Linked DNA regions of Sinorhizobium meliloti. The main gene of each other region encodes a partner of the protein of the gene in region 2 in a complex. Links are inferred from orthologs where the notes say so. Each region holds a gene or a part of one and is shown on either strand. Other genes may lie near its edges.

Evidence for each region. The genes of interacting proteins can lie anywhere in the genome.
Region 1: the proteins of tsaB (region 2) and tsaD are in contact, whole or in part, in a solved structure (PDB 4WQ4), measured with the Escherichia coli proteins. The link is inferred for Sinorhizobium meliloti from one-to-one orthologs.

The regions. Positions count from the first base shown.
Region 1 is NZ_JAGIOS010000001.1:1,585,222-1,590,546, reverse strand. What follows is about bases 1-2,940. They hold tsaD (tRNA (adenosine(37)-N6)-threonylcarbamoyltransferase complex transferase subunit TsaD), read right to left. Parts: upstream 2,050-2,940; coding sequence 952-2,049; downstream 1-951. Other genes in these bases: hemC (hydroxymethylbilane synthase), read left to right, coding at 2,221-2,940; JOH52_RS07490 (NAD(P)H-dependent glycerol-3-phosphate dehydrogenase), read right to left, coding at 1-941. Outside these bases: more of hemC, read left to right, coding at 2,941-3,150; JOH52_RS07475 (uroporphyrinogen-III synthase), read left to right, coding at 3,155-3,862; JOH52_RS07470 (COG4223 family protein), read left to right, coding at 4,082-5,325.
Region 2 is NZ_JAGIOS010000001.1:906,321-911,797, forward strand. Bases 2,719-5,477 are described here. They hold tsaB (tRNA (adenosine(37)-N6)-threonylcarbamoyltransferase complex dimerization subunit type 1 TsaB), read right to left. Parts: upstream 4,547-5,477; coding sequence 3,890-4,546; downstream 2,719-3,889. Other genes in these bases: olsA (lyso-ornithine lipid O-acyltransferase), read right to left, coding at 2,719-3,212; JOH52_RS04365 (GNAT family N-acetyltransferase), read right to left, coding at 3,332-3,835; JOH52_RS04375 (NifU family protein), read right to left, coding at 4,783-5,349. In the rest of the region: JOH52_RS04350 (PhoH family protein), read right to left, coding at 1-861; tRNA (N6-isopentenyl adenosine(37)-C2)-methylthiotransferase MiaB, read right to left, coding at 866-2,284; more of olsA, read right to left, coding at 2,334-2,718. UniProt on the Escherichia coli protein: Required for the formation of a threonylcarbamoyl group on adenosine at position 37 (t(6)A37) in tRNAs that read codons beginning with adenine.

The DNA.
Region 1 (5,325 bases), 680 kb from region 2 along the record:
CCGTCGACGATGGCCGCGACGGCCTCGGTGACCGGCATCTCGATGCCGAGTGCGCCCGCCACGCGGGCGGCGACGGATGCGGCAAAGGCGCCCTCGACCAGCTCGCTGCTTCCGGCCGCGGCCCGGCCGTCCTTGCCGAGCGCTATGCCGAAGCGCAGGTTGCGCGACTGGTGGCTCGTCGCGGTCAGCACGAGGTCACCCAATCCCGAAAGGCCGCGCACCGTGTCCGCCTCGCCGCCTCTCGCAACGATGAAGCGCGACATTTCCGCAAGCCCGCGCGAGATCAGCGCAGCGCGGGCCGAGTCGCCGAGACCGGCGCCTTCGACGATGCCGCAGGCGATCGCCAGCACGTTCTTGAGCGCCCCGCCAAGCTGAACGCCGGTGCGATCCGCCGAGGGATAGAGCCGGAACGTCCGCCCGGAAAGCGCCTCCGCAAGCTCCGTCGCGATCGCCGTATCGGGGGCGGCGATCACCATGGCAGTCGGCAGGCCGCTAGCGATATCGGCGGCAAAGCCCGGGCCGGAAAGCACCCCGATGCGGCGGCCCGGCAACTCCTCTTCGAGAACGTCGGTGAGGAGTTGGCCGGTCGATTGCTCCATGCCCTTGGCGCAGGTGACGACGATCGCCCTGGCGCCGATCGCGGGACCGTAGCTACGCGCCGCGTCCCGATGCGCTTGCGAAGGCATCGCGAAAAGGACGATGTCGGCGTCTTCGAGCGCGGCCGCCTGCGAAGAATAGACAAGGCCCGGGGGAAGCGGAATTCCCGGGAGAACCGCGTCATTCCGCCCGGTACGGCGACACTCCGCGGCCGCTTCTTCCCGGCGGGCAAGCAGAGTGACATTCGCCTTGTCCTTCGCTGCCGCGACGGCCGAAAGCGCCGTTCCGAAGGCGCCCGCCCCGACGACCACGATTTTTGGCGCGCTCTTCGATTTGCCGCTCATCTTCTGTCCATCATGCCTTGGCGCCGCGTCTGCCGGAGCCGATCAATGCCTTGGCTTCGGAATCGAGCGGCCAGCGCGAACGCGGAGCTGCATCGAGCCCGTCCGCCGGCAGGCCCGCCGCGAGGCGCTCCGCACCGGCCCACGCAATCATCGCCGCGTTGTCGGTGCAAAGCTGGAGCGGCGGCGCGATGAAGCGGAAGCCGTGCTCGTCGCAAAGCGATTGCAGTGTCCGGCGCAATGTCTGGTTCGCGGCAACCCCGCCGGCCACGACGAGAGCCGGTTGGTCGACGGAGGCGAAGTCCGCCCTGAACCGCTTCAAGCCGCGCCCGACCCGATCCCTGAGCGTGCGGGAAATGGCGCGCTGAAAAGAGGCACAGACGTCGGCGATATCCTGATCCGTCACCGGCCCCAGCGACTGTGCGGCCTGGCGGACGGCGGTCTTGAGGCCCGAAAACGAAAAGTCGAGCCTGGCGTCGCCGACGAGCGGCCGGGGAAAATCGAAGCGCTCCGCATTACCGGCTTGCGCCGCCCGCTCGACGGCCGGCCCGCCCGGATAGGGAAGACCGAGCAGCTTTGCGGTCTTGTCGAAGGCCTCGCCGAGCGCATCGTCGATCGTCGTGCCCCAGCGTTCGTATTCGCCGACGCCCTTGACGAGGATCAGCTGTGTATGGCCGCCCGAGACGAGCAGCATCAGATAGGGAAATGAAAGGCCGTCGGTCAGCCGCGCCGTCAGCGCGTGGCCTTCGAGATGATTGACCGCATAGAGCGGCTTGCCGGTCGCCCGCGCGATCGCCTTGCCGGTCATCAGCCCGACGATGAGCCCGCCGATCAGGCCGGGACCACTTGTCGCAGCGACCGCGTCGATGTCCCGGAGTGTCACGCCGGCGCGCAGGAGCGCTTCCTCGATCAGCGCGTCGAGCGCCTCGACATGGGCGCGCGCCGCGATCTCGGGAACGACGCCGCCATAGGCACTATGCTCTTCCAGCTGGCTCAGCACCACGTCGCCGAGAATCCGGCCGCGGCCCTCTTCGTCACGCAGCACGACCGAAGCGGCGGTTTCGTCGCAGCTTGTCTCAATGCCGAGGATGCGCAAAGGCGGGGACGTCACGTGCTATACTCAAAGATTGCGGTCGCAGTGAAAGGTGGCTACACGAAACTCAAACAGCGCCGTGCGCCTTCAGACGCACAAGGGACGCTGTAACGCTTTGAACTGCTGCATGGTTTTGTCCTAAACCGGTTCCGATTTAAGGAAGCATGCAGTAACAACGGATGGCGAAGGATGCAAACGAAACCTTTCCGCATCGGCACGCGCGGCAGCCCGCTGGCGATGGCCCAGACGCATGAAACGCGCGATCGGCTCGCCGCCGCACATGGTCTGCCGCCGGAAATGTTCGAGATCGTCATCCTTTCCACGAAGGGCGACCGGATCACCGACCGGTCGCTTGCGGAGATCGGCGGCAAGGGCCTGTTCACCGAAGAGCTTGAGCAGCAGCTTCTGTCGGGAGACCTCGACTTCGCCGTGCATTCGTCCAAGGACATGCCGACGAAGCTGCCTGAGGGGCTGTTCCTTTCCGCTTTCCTGCCGCGCGAGGACATCCGCGACGCCTTTGTCGGCCGCTCGGCCAAAAGGCTCGTCGATCTCCCGCAAGGCGCCACCGTCGGCTCGTCTTCGCTGCGCCGTCAGGCGCTGATCCGGCGGCTTCGGCCCGATATCGACGTGATCACCTATCGCGGACAGGTCGAGACACGCCTGCGCAAGCTTGCCGAAGGTCAGGTCGACGGCACGCTTCTGGCCTATGCCGGCCTAAGGCGGCTCGGCATGGAGCATGTGCCGACGGAGCTGCTTGATCCGGAAGAATTTCCGCCGGCGCCGGCCCAGGGCGCGATCTGCGTCGAGGCCCGCATCGGCGACGACCGTATCAACACGCTGCTTGCGGCAATCGACGATCCGCGCACACACGAGGCGGTTTCCTGCGAGCACGGCTTCCTGGCGACACTCGACGGCTCATGCCGCACGCCGATCGCCGGCTACGCGCAATCGGACGGGACACATATCCGCTTTGCCGGCATGATCCTGACGCCCGACGGCACCACCTCCCACCAGATCGAAATCGACGGCAGAGCGGCAGACGCGGAAAGGCTTGGGCAGGAGGCCGGCGAGCGTATCCGCGCCAAGGCCGGACCGGGTTTCTTCTCGAGCTGGAGCTGATCCGATGCGCGTGCTCGTGACCCGGCCACGCCCGGCCGCCGAAAGGACGGCGGCAAGGCTCAGCGCCATGGGTCACGAAGCGGTCATCCTGCCGCTTATGCAGGCGCAGCATCTCGCCGGCGCGGCCCGGGCAGCATTGAGTGAGCCCCACCAGGCGATCGCCGTCAGCAGTGGGGAGGCGGTCCGCGTCCTCGGCGCGCTCGGACCGGCGCTTGAGCCACACCTTGCAACTCCGCTCTTTGCAGTCGGCGAAGCGACGGCGCGCGCTGCGGGCGATCTCGGATTTACCGATGTCCGCATCGGACCGGGAACCGGCGAAGGACTCGCCGAGACGGTGGCTGCCCTTCTCCCCCCCGGCGAAACGCTGGTCTATCTCGCCGGTTCACCGCGAACCGACGGTTTCGAACGGGCATTGCACCAACGGCGGATCGAGCACAGGACCGCCGAATGCTACCGGATGGCGCCGGTCCACTATCCTGCGGAGACGCTGCCCGGACTCCTCCGCGCGGGCCCCTTCGATGCGGTCATGCTCTATTCCCGCGAGAGCGCGCGGCGCCTGGACGCAGCATTGCGGGAGAGCGGGCTTGAACCCGCGGACCTCGCCTCGCGCTTTCTCTGCCTGAGCTGGCCGATAAGAGAGACCCTGCCGGACGGTCTACCCTGCGGGGTCGCGGCGGTGCCAGACGAGGAAAATCTCTTGCGGCTTCTTTGAGGCCAAATCAGCAAAGTCGGCGCCGGTTTTCCGCCTGCCTTCTTCACATTGCTCGGGTCATCTGGGGCATTTCCGTCAAAAAGCACGGTCTGGGGCTTTCCCTCGTCATCCTCGCTGACTAGGTTTGCGTTTAGATCGGATGAGGAAAGTGCGGAGCGTTCCTGCTGCAGATCCGCTCAGGCCTACACCGACAGGCAATGAAACGGTAAAGAGGTGACCATGGCATCGGAAAAGCCGCCGCGCCGCTCGAAACCCGGGAAAGAACCGCTGACGATCGATCTCGAGGCGGAGAAGACCGAACCTGCGGCGGCCGAGGCAGCGGCCGGCCCGGATGCGGCGAAGAGCAAGCCGGCGGATATTTCGACGAGCGAGGCGGCTGAAGCCGGCGAAGTAAGAACCGGCGAAGTCGAAAGCAACGAAGCCGGTATCGGCGAACCTCCTTTGCCGGCGGGCGATCCGAAAGAGGGAACTCCGCAAGAGGAAACAGAGATGGAGGAGGCACGCGCCGACGCGGCTGCGGCCGCCTTCGACGCGGAGCTTCCGCACGCGACCAACGGCGAACTGCCCGAGGCAAAGAGGAGACAGGCCACAGGCGCAGGTGCGCTTGCAGCCGGCATCCTCGGCGGTCTCATAGCGCTCGCCGGTGCCGGCGTGCTGCAATATGCCGGCTACGTTCCGGCGCCCGGACCGGAGCAGCCGGGCACCGAGCAGAACCTTGCGAGCGAGATCGAAGCGATCAAGGCGGAGCTTCAGGCACAGGCCCCGGCGGCGCCAGTGGACGTCGCCCCTTTGGAAAACCGCCTTGCGGCCCTGGAACAGGCGGCCCGAGAGCCCGGCGCAGCTGCGGCGGGCGCTCCCGAGATCAAGGCGCTCGAAGCCGAGGTCACCAATCTGACGAATGAAATGGCCGCCCTGAAGACCGAGCTTGCCGAGGCTCGCCAGGCGGCGGACGCCGCCAGGGCGGAACTTGCCGGCCGTATCGACCAGGCGGAGCAGAAGCTCAACGAGCCTGCGAACGATATCGAGATGGCGAAAGCCGTTGCCGTCACCGCACTGAAGACGGCGATCGATCGCGGCGGGCCGTTCCTCGCCGAACTCGACGCCTTGCGCAGCATCGCCCCCGAGGATCCGGCCGTCAAGGAACTGGCCGATGTCGCCGCGACAGGGGTCCCCACGCGGACGGAATTGAAGGAAAGTTTCCGGCCGGCGGCGGACGCGATGCTGGACGCGCTGCACCGGCCAGATCCCAATCAGGGCATTTTCGATCGCCTCGTCTCCAGCGCAATGTCGGGCATCCGCGTGCGGCCGGTCGGCAGCGTCGAAGGCGACACGCCGGAAGCGGTGATCGCCCGCATCGAAGACAAGCTCGATAACGGCGATCTCAAGGGCGCATCGCTCGAATGGGACAGCCTTCCCGAAGCCGCGAAATCCGCCGGCCAGGGGTTCAAGGAGAAGCTCGACCG
Region 2 (5,477 bases):
CGGATCGCCCGTGACGATCATCCGGCCGTTCTCGCCGAGACGGGTCAGGAACATCTTCATCTGCATCGACGTCGTGTTCTGCGCCTCGTCGAGGATCACGGCGGCGTTGGCAAGCGTTCGCCCGCGCATGAAGGCGAGCGGCGCGATCTCGATGACGCCGGCGGTGATTGCCCGCTCGACCTTGTCGCCCGGCATCATGTCGTACAGCGCGTCATAGAGCGGACGCAGATAGGGATCGACCTTCTCCTTCATGTCGCCCGGCAGGAAGCCGAGACGCTCGCCCGCTTCGACAGCCGGACGCGAGAGGATGATCCGGTCGACAGCGCCACGCTCCAGGAGCTGGGCGGCATGGGCGACGGCGAGATAGGTCTTGCCCGTGCCGGCAGGACCGACGCCGAAGACGAGTTCGGCCCGCTCCATGGCGCGGATATAGGAATCCTGCATCGGCGTGCGCGCAGCGATTGTCTTCTTGCGCGTCGAAATCTGCGCCATTGTCAATTTGGCTTTGCGCTCCATCGTCGGCAACTGTAGCTGATCGTCGGCGGCGACCGCCATGCGGATCGCACCTTCGACATCGGATGTATCGATCGAAGCGCCACTCTGCAGCCTTCCGTAGAGATAGTCGAGGGCACGACGCGCCTGATTGGTTGCGACGACGTCACCGGAGATGGCGACCGAGTTGCCCCGCGGCCGGGCCTCGATGCGCAATCGCTCTTCCAGCAATTTCAGATTCTGGTCGAACTGACCGAAGAGCTCGCTCGCGAAGCGGTTGTTCTCGAAGGTGAGCACGAAGTGATTGGCGTCCGTCGCGGATGTCTTCGACTGGCGAGATGAGGAAGAAATCAGTTCGTGTCCGTTCAAGCGGTCAGCTCCTCGCGTCCGATTCCCCGATCATCTCGGCAAACAGGCTGTTCGGCCCGGCCTTGGTGATTCGCACTCTGATAATGTCACCGATTTGCGATGCTTTTGCATCAACATTCACGGGCTGCAGCCACGGCGACCGGCCGACGAGCTGCCCCGGCATGCGGCCCGGCTTCTCCAGGAGCAGGTCGATCTCCCGACCCACACAGGCCTCGGCGAAACCGCGCTGCTGCTTTACGAGCAAAGCCTGCAATATTTCCAAGCGCTTGGCCTTCACGTCCTCGGGAACCTGTTCCTTGAGCTCGGCGCCCGGCGTGCCGGGACGCGTCGAATACTTAAACGAGAAAGCCTGTGCATAGTTCACTTCTTCCACAAGGCGAAGGGTATCCTCGAAGTCCTGATCGGTCTCGCCGGGGAAGCCGACGATGAAATCGCCCGAAAGCGCAAGGTCGGGCTGCGCCGCACGAATGCGCTCGACGAGCGCCAGATATTCGGCTGCCGTGTGGCGCCGGTTCATCGCCTTCAGGATACGGTCGGAGCCCGACTGGACCGGCAGGTGCAGATAGGGCATCAGCTTCGCCATCGACCGGTGCGCCTCTATGAGGCTGTCGTCCATGTCGCGCGGATGGCTGGTGGTATAGCGCAGGCGCGCAAGGCCGTCGATTTCGCCGAGGCGTCGCAGGAGGTCGCCAAGGCTCCATTCGCGCCCATGCGGACCCTCGCCGTGCCAGGCGTTGACATTCTGTCCGAGCAGGGTGATTTCGCGCACGCCGCCTTCGACGAGCTTCTCCGCCTCCGCCACGATCTGTGCCACCGGGCGCGAGACTTCCGAGCCGCGCGTGTAGGGTACCACGCAGAAAGTGCAGAACTTGTCGCAGCCTTCCTGGACGGTCAGGAAAGCCGTGACGCCCCGCGCACGGGTCTTGGCTTTATCGGGCGCCGGCAGATGGACGAACTTGTCCTCGATGGCATATTCCGTTTCCACGATACGCTGGCCGGCGCGAGCCCGCTTCAGCGCGTCGGGAAGGCGATGATAGGTCTGAGGACCTATGACGAGATCGACCGCCGGGACGCGGCGGAGAATTTCGTCGCCCTCCGCCTGGGCCACGCAGCCGGCGACGCCGATCAGCATCTCGCGGCCCTCGAGCGCCTTGGCCTTTTTCAGTTCGCGCAGGCGACCGAGCTCGGAATAGACCTTCTCCGCAGCCTTTTCGCGGATATGACAGGTGTTGAGCAGGACGAAATCGGCGTCTTCCAGGACATCGGTCGCAACATAGCCGTCGCGCGAGAGCGCATCCGACATGCGGTCGGAGTCATAGACGTTCATCTGACAGCCATAGGTCTTGACGAAGACCTTGCGCGCCGGAACGTTCAGGTCGCCCGCCTCGGGCGACGTCGACAGAAGAGCGGTTTCCTGGGTCATGCGGGTTCTTTAGTGCATAGCGCCCCAAAGTTGAAGCATTTTCGGGCCGTCACGGCGCGAGCCGCGACCTTTGCGCGTCTGACGGGATGTCCGGCGCTGCAGAGCACGCGGGGGCCGGCTCGCCCTTCGCGGCGGATCGGGAGCGCCCTCGCAGCCGATCCGACAGCATCTTGCGGATCCGCTGACCGATGAGGCGGCTTACTTCCTTGCGGTTCGCGTGCCGGTCATAGTCCACCGCCTCGCCGAAATCGACATCGACCTCCAGGGCTCCCTCTCTGAGCACCCCGAGAAGGTGCGGCACCAAGCCGATGTCCCCCGGCCATGCGGCGATCGGCCGATGATAGCGCCCCATCGGCATGCCGTGGATGCCGGTGTAGGAAATCGCCAGCGGCTGGACGTGGACCACGCCGGTCGGCGACTGCGGGACCGCCGAAGCGGCCGCGCCGAACAGCGAGGTCTTGATGTCGAGCAGCCGGTTGCCGTCGGAGGTCGTTCCTTCCGGGAAGAGCACGACGATTTCCCCATCGGCGAGCCGCCGCCCGATGTCATTGACCTGGTGACCGGTGGTGCGCTTCTGCTCGCGTTCCACGAAAACCGATGCCTGAAGGCGGGCGAGAAGCCCGAATATCGGCCAGCTCTTGACGTCCGACTTGGCAACGAAAACGACGTCCGCCACCGAGGAAAGCACCAGGATATCCTTCCAGGAGACGTGATTGGCGCTCAGGAGCAAGGGACGCCGGCGGTCGAGCTCGCCATGGACGCGGACGCGCAGGCCGAGCAGCAGACAGGCGACGCGATGCCAGTGACGCGGCAGCCAGCGCCGCGGTTTCAGATCGAGCCAGAGGCAAAGAATCTGGACCGGCATCAGCACCAGCGAGACCATGACGAGCAGCATGCCGCAAAGAGCGACCCGCACCCAATTGATCATCCGCAGGCACCTTCCAAACTGCGCTTCACCGTTTGCGTGAAACAGTGAACGTGATCTATTCCAATAGGTTGAGACGCGGGATGCGGGCGGAAAACCGCACACACTTTCCTCATCCCGCTCTAGCGAAGATCGAGCCGCATGACAAGCGCCGCGCTGCGTTCGCCGGGCCGCGCCTGATAATAGGCCTTGCGCTCGCCGACCTTGCGGAAGCCGAGCTTTCCGTAGAGGCCGATTGCGGCCTGGTTCGTCTCGTCGACTTCCAGGAACAGTGCCTCGGCCCCTTTGACGGCGGCCTCCCGCATGGCCGCCTGCATGAGGCGCCAGCCGAGACCGGAGCGCGCGTAGCGGGAGTCGACCCCGATCGTCAGTATCTCGGCTTCGCCCGCGACCGCCCGCGACAGGACGAAGCCGCCGAAGGCCGGCCGGAACATGCCATTGGCATTGGTCTGGCGCGCGACGAATCCGAATACCGTCTCCTGACTCAGGAGCCCATGGATTTCGCCGTCGCTCCAGGCGGCGGCAAAGCGCTGGCGATGCAGCGCGGCCGCGGCGCCGAGATCGGCCTCTTCAAGCGCGAAAATGTCGAATTCGGTGCGGCGGGTGAAGTAGTCGGTAAGGCTCATCGGGGGCGTTTCTTGGACGTTCTGGAGAATATACGGGCGAATGGCGTCTTCCGGTCAGGCGCGGGTCACGGCGAATCCGGCCTGGGGCTTGGCGTCCGGTCCGCGCAGATAAAGCGGCTTAGGACGCGCTGAAACCGGATCGGCCGCAGCCCCCAGCCGGGCGAGGGCCGCCATATCGATCTCGTCCGGCTTGCCGCCCGCCGCGCCGGTGACGGCAGGGGCACCGGAGCCGCAGGCGATGCCGGCGAAAGCGGAAAAGCGCAGGCGCGCTTCCTCGGCGGGCAGGATTTCCGCCTCCCCCTGCGGCCGTCCCGAAGCATCGAAGGCCTGGAGGTAAACCTCGTCCCGTTTGGCGTCGAGGACGACGAGCACCGGCTGGCCAGCCTGGTTCAGCCTCGCGCTTTCGGCGACGACGTGAAGCGTGGTGATCCCGACCGCGGGCTTTCCGAGCGCCAGCGCGAGGCCGCGCGCAGCGGCAACGCCGACACGGATCCCGGTGAACGATCCTGGACCTATCGTCACGGCAATCCGATCGATTTCGCCGAGTTCCCGGCCCGAGGCGCTCAAGGCCTCATCCACGAATTCCATGAGGCGCTCCGCGTGGCCACGTCCGATATCCGCGCCCGCGCATGCCAGAAGTTCTCCGGCGCCGCCGTCGTAGACGGCAGCGAAACAACCGGACCCGGATGTATCAATGGCAAGAACTAGCATTTCAGCCGCGGTCTCCTCCCCTGCGCCTGCGAGCGGTGCGGCTGCGAGGGTGCGCAGCCGCAGTTACCGCATGTCCAAGTCGCTGCGGCCCTTCGGAATCACACTTGCGATTCTATCCCAAAAACCACACCGGGATAAGGAATATGGAAAGACGATGTAAGGAAAATGAAGCCAAACAGTAAGCAAAGGATGCGCGGGCCTGCCATGCAGATTCCCGCGCCCCGATCCGCTTCGGATCAGACGGATTCGACCGCTTCGACTTCCGGAACGAAGTGGCGCAGCAGGTTCTGCACGCCGTGCCTCAAGGTCGCCGTCGAGGAGGGGCAGCCGGAGCATGCGCCTTTCATGTTCAGGAACACCGTTCCGTCCTTGAAGCCGCGGAAGGTGATGTCGCCGCCGTCCTGGGCGACGGCGGGCCGAACCCGCGTCTCGAGCAGTTCCTTGATCGTGGCGACGATCGCCTCGTCGCCCTCGTCGAAGAACTCGTCCTCCTCATCCGTCTGCTCGGCACGGCCGGCGCCCGACATGATCGGCTGCCCCGACATGAAATGCTCCATGATCGAGCCGAGAATCGCGGGCTTCAGGTGCTGCCACTCCTGCGCTTCCTTGCTCACGGTGATGAAGTCATAGCCGAAATAGACACCGGTGACGCCGGGGATCGAAAAGAGCCGAGCCGCAAGGGGCGATCCTGCAAGGGCCTCTTCTTCGCTCCGGAATTCGGCAGTGCCGTTCTCCATCACCACCTTGCCCGGCAGGAACTTCAAAGTGGCGGGATTCGGTGTGGCTTCGGTCTGGATGAACATGTCTCACTCCATTCTGCCGGGAGCGCTCCTCGACCGGCCTTTTTAGAATTGTTCCAAAATATAGGAGCCTCGAGCGGAGCCCGCAAGGCGTAATAGCGTGATTCAAAGTGCTACAACGACCTTTGCGC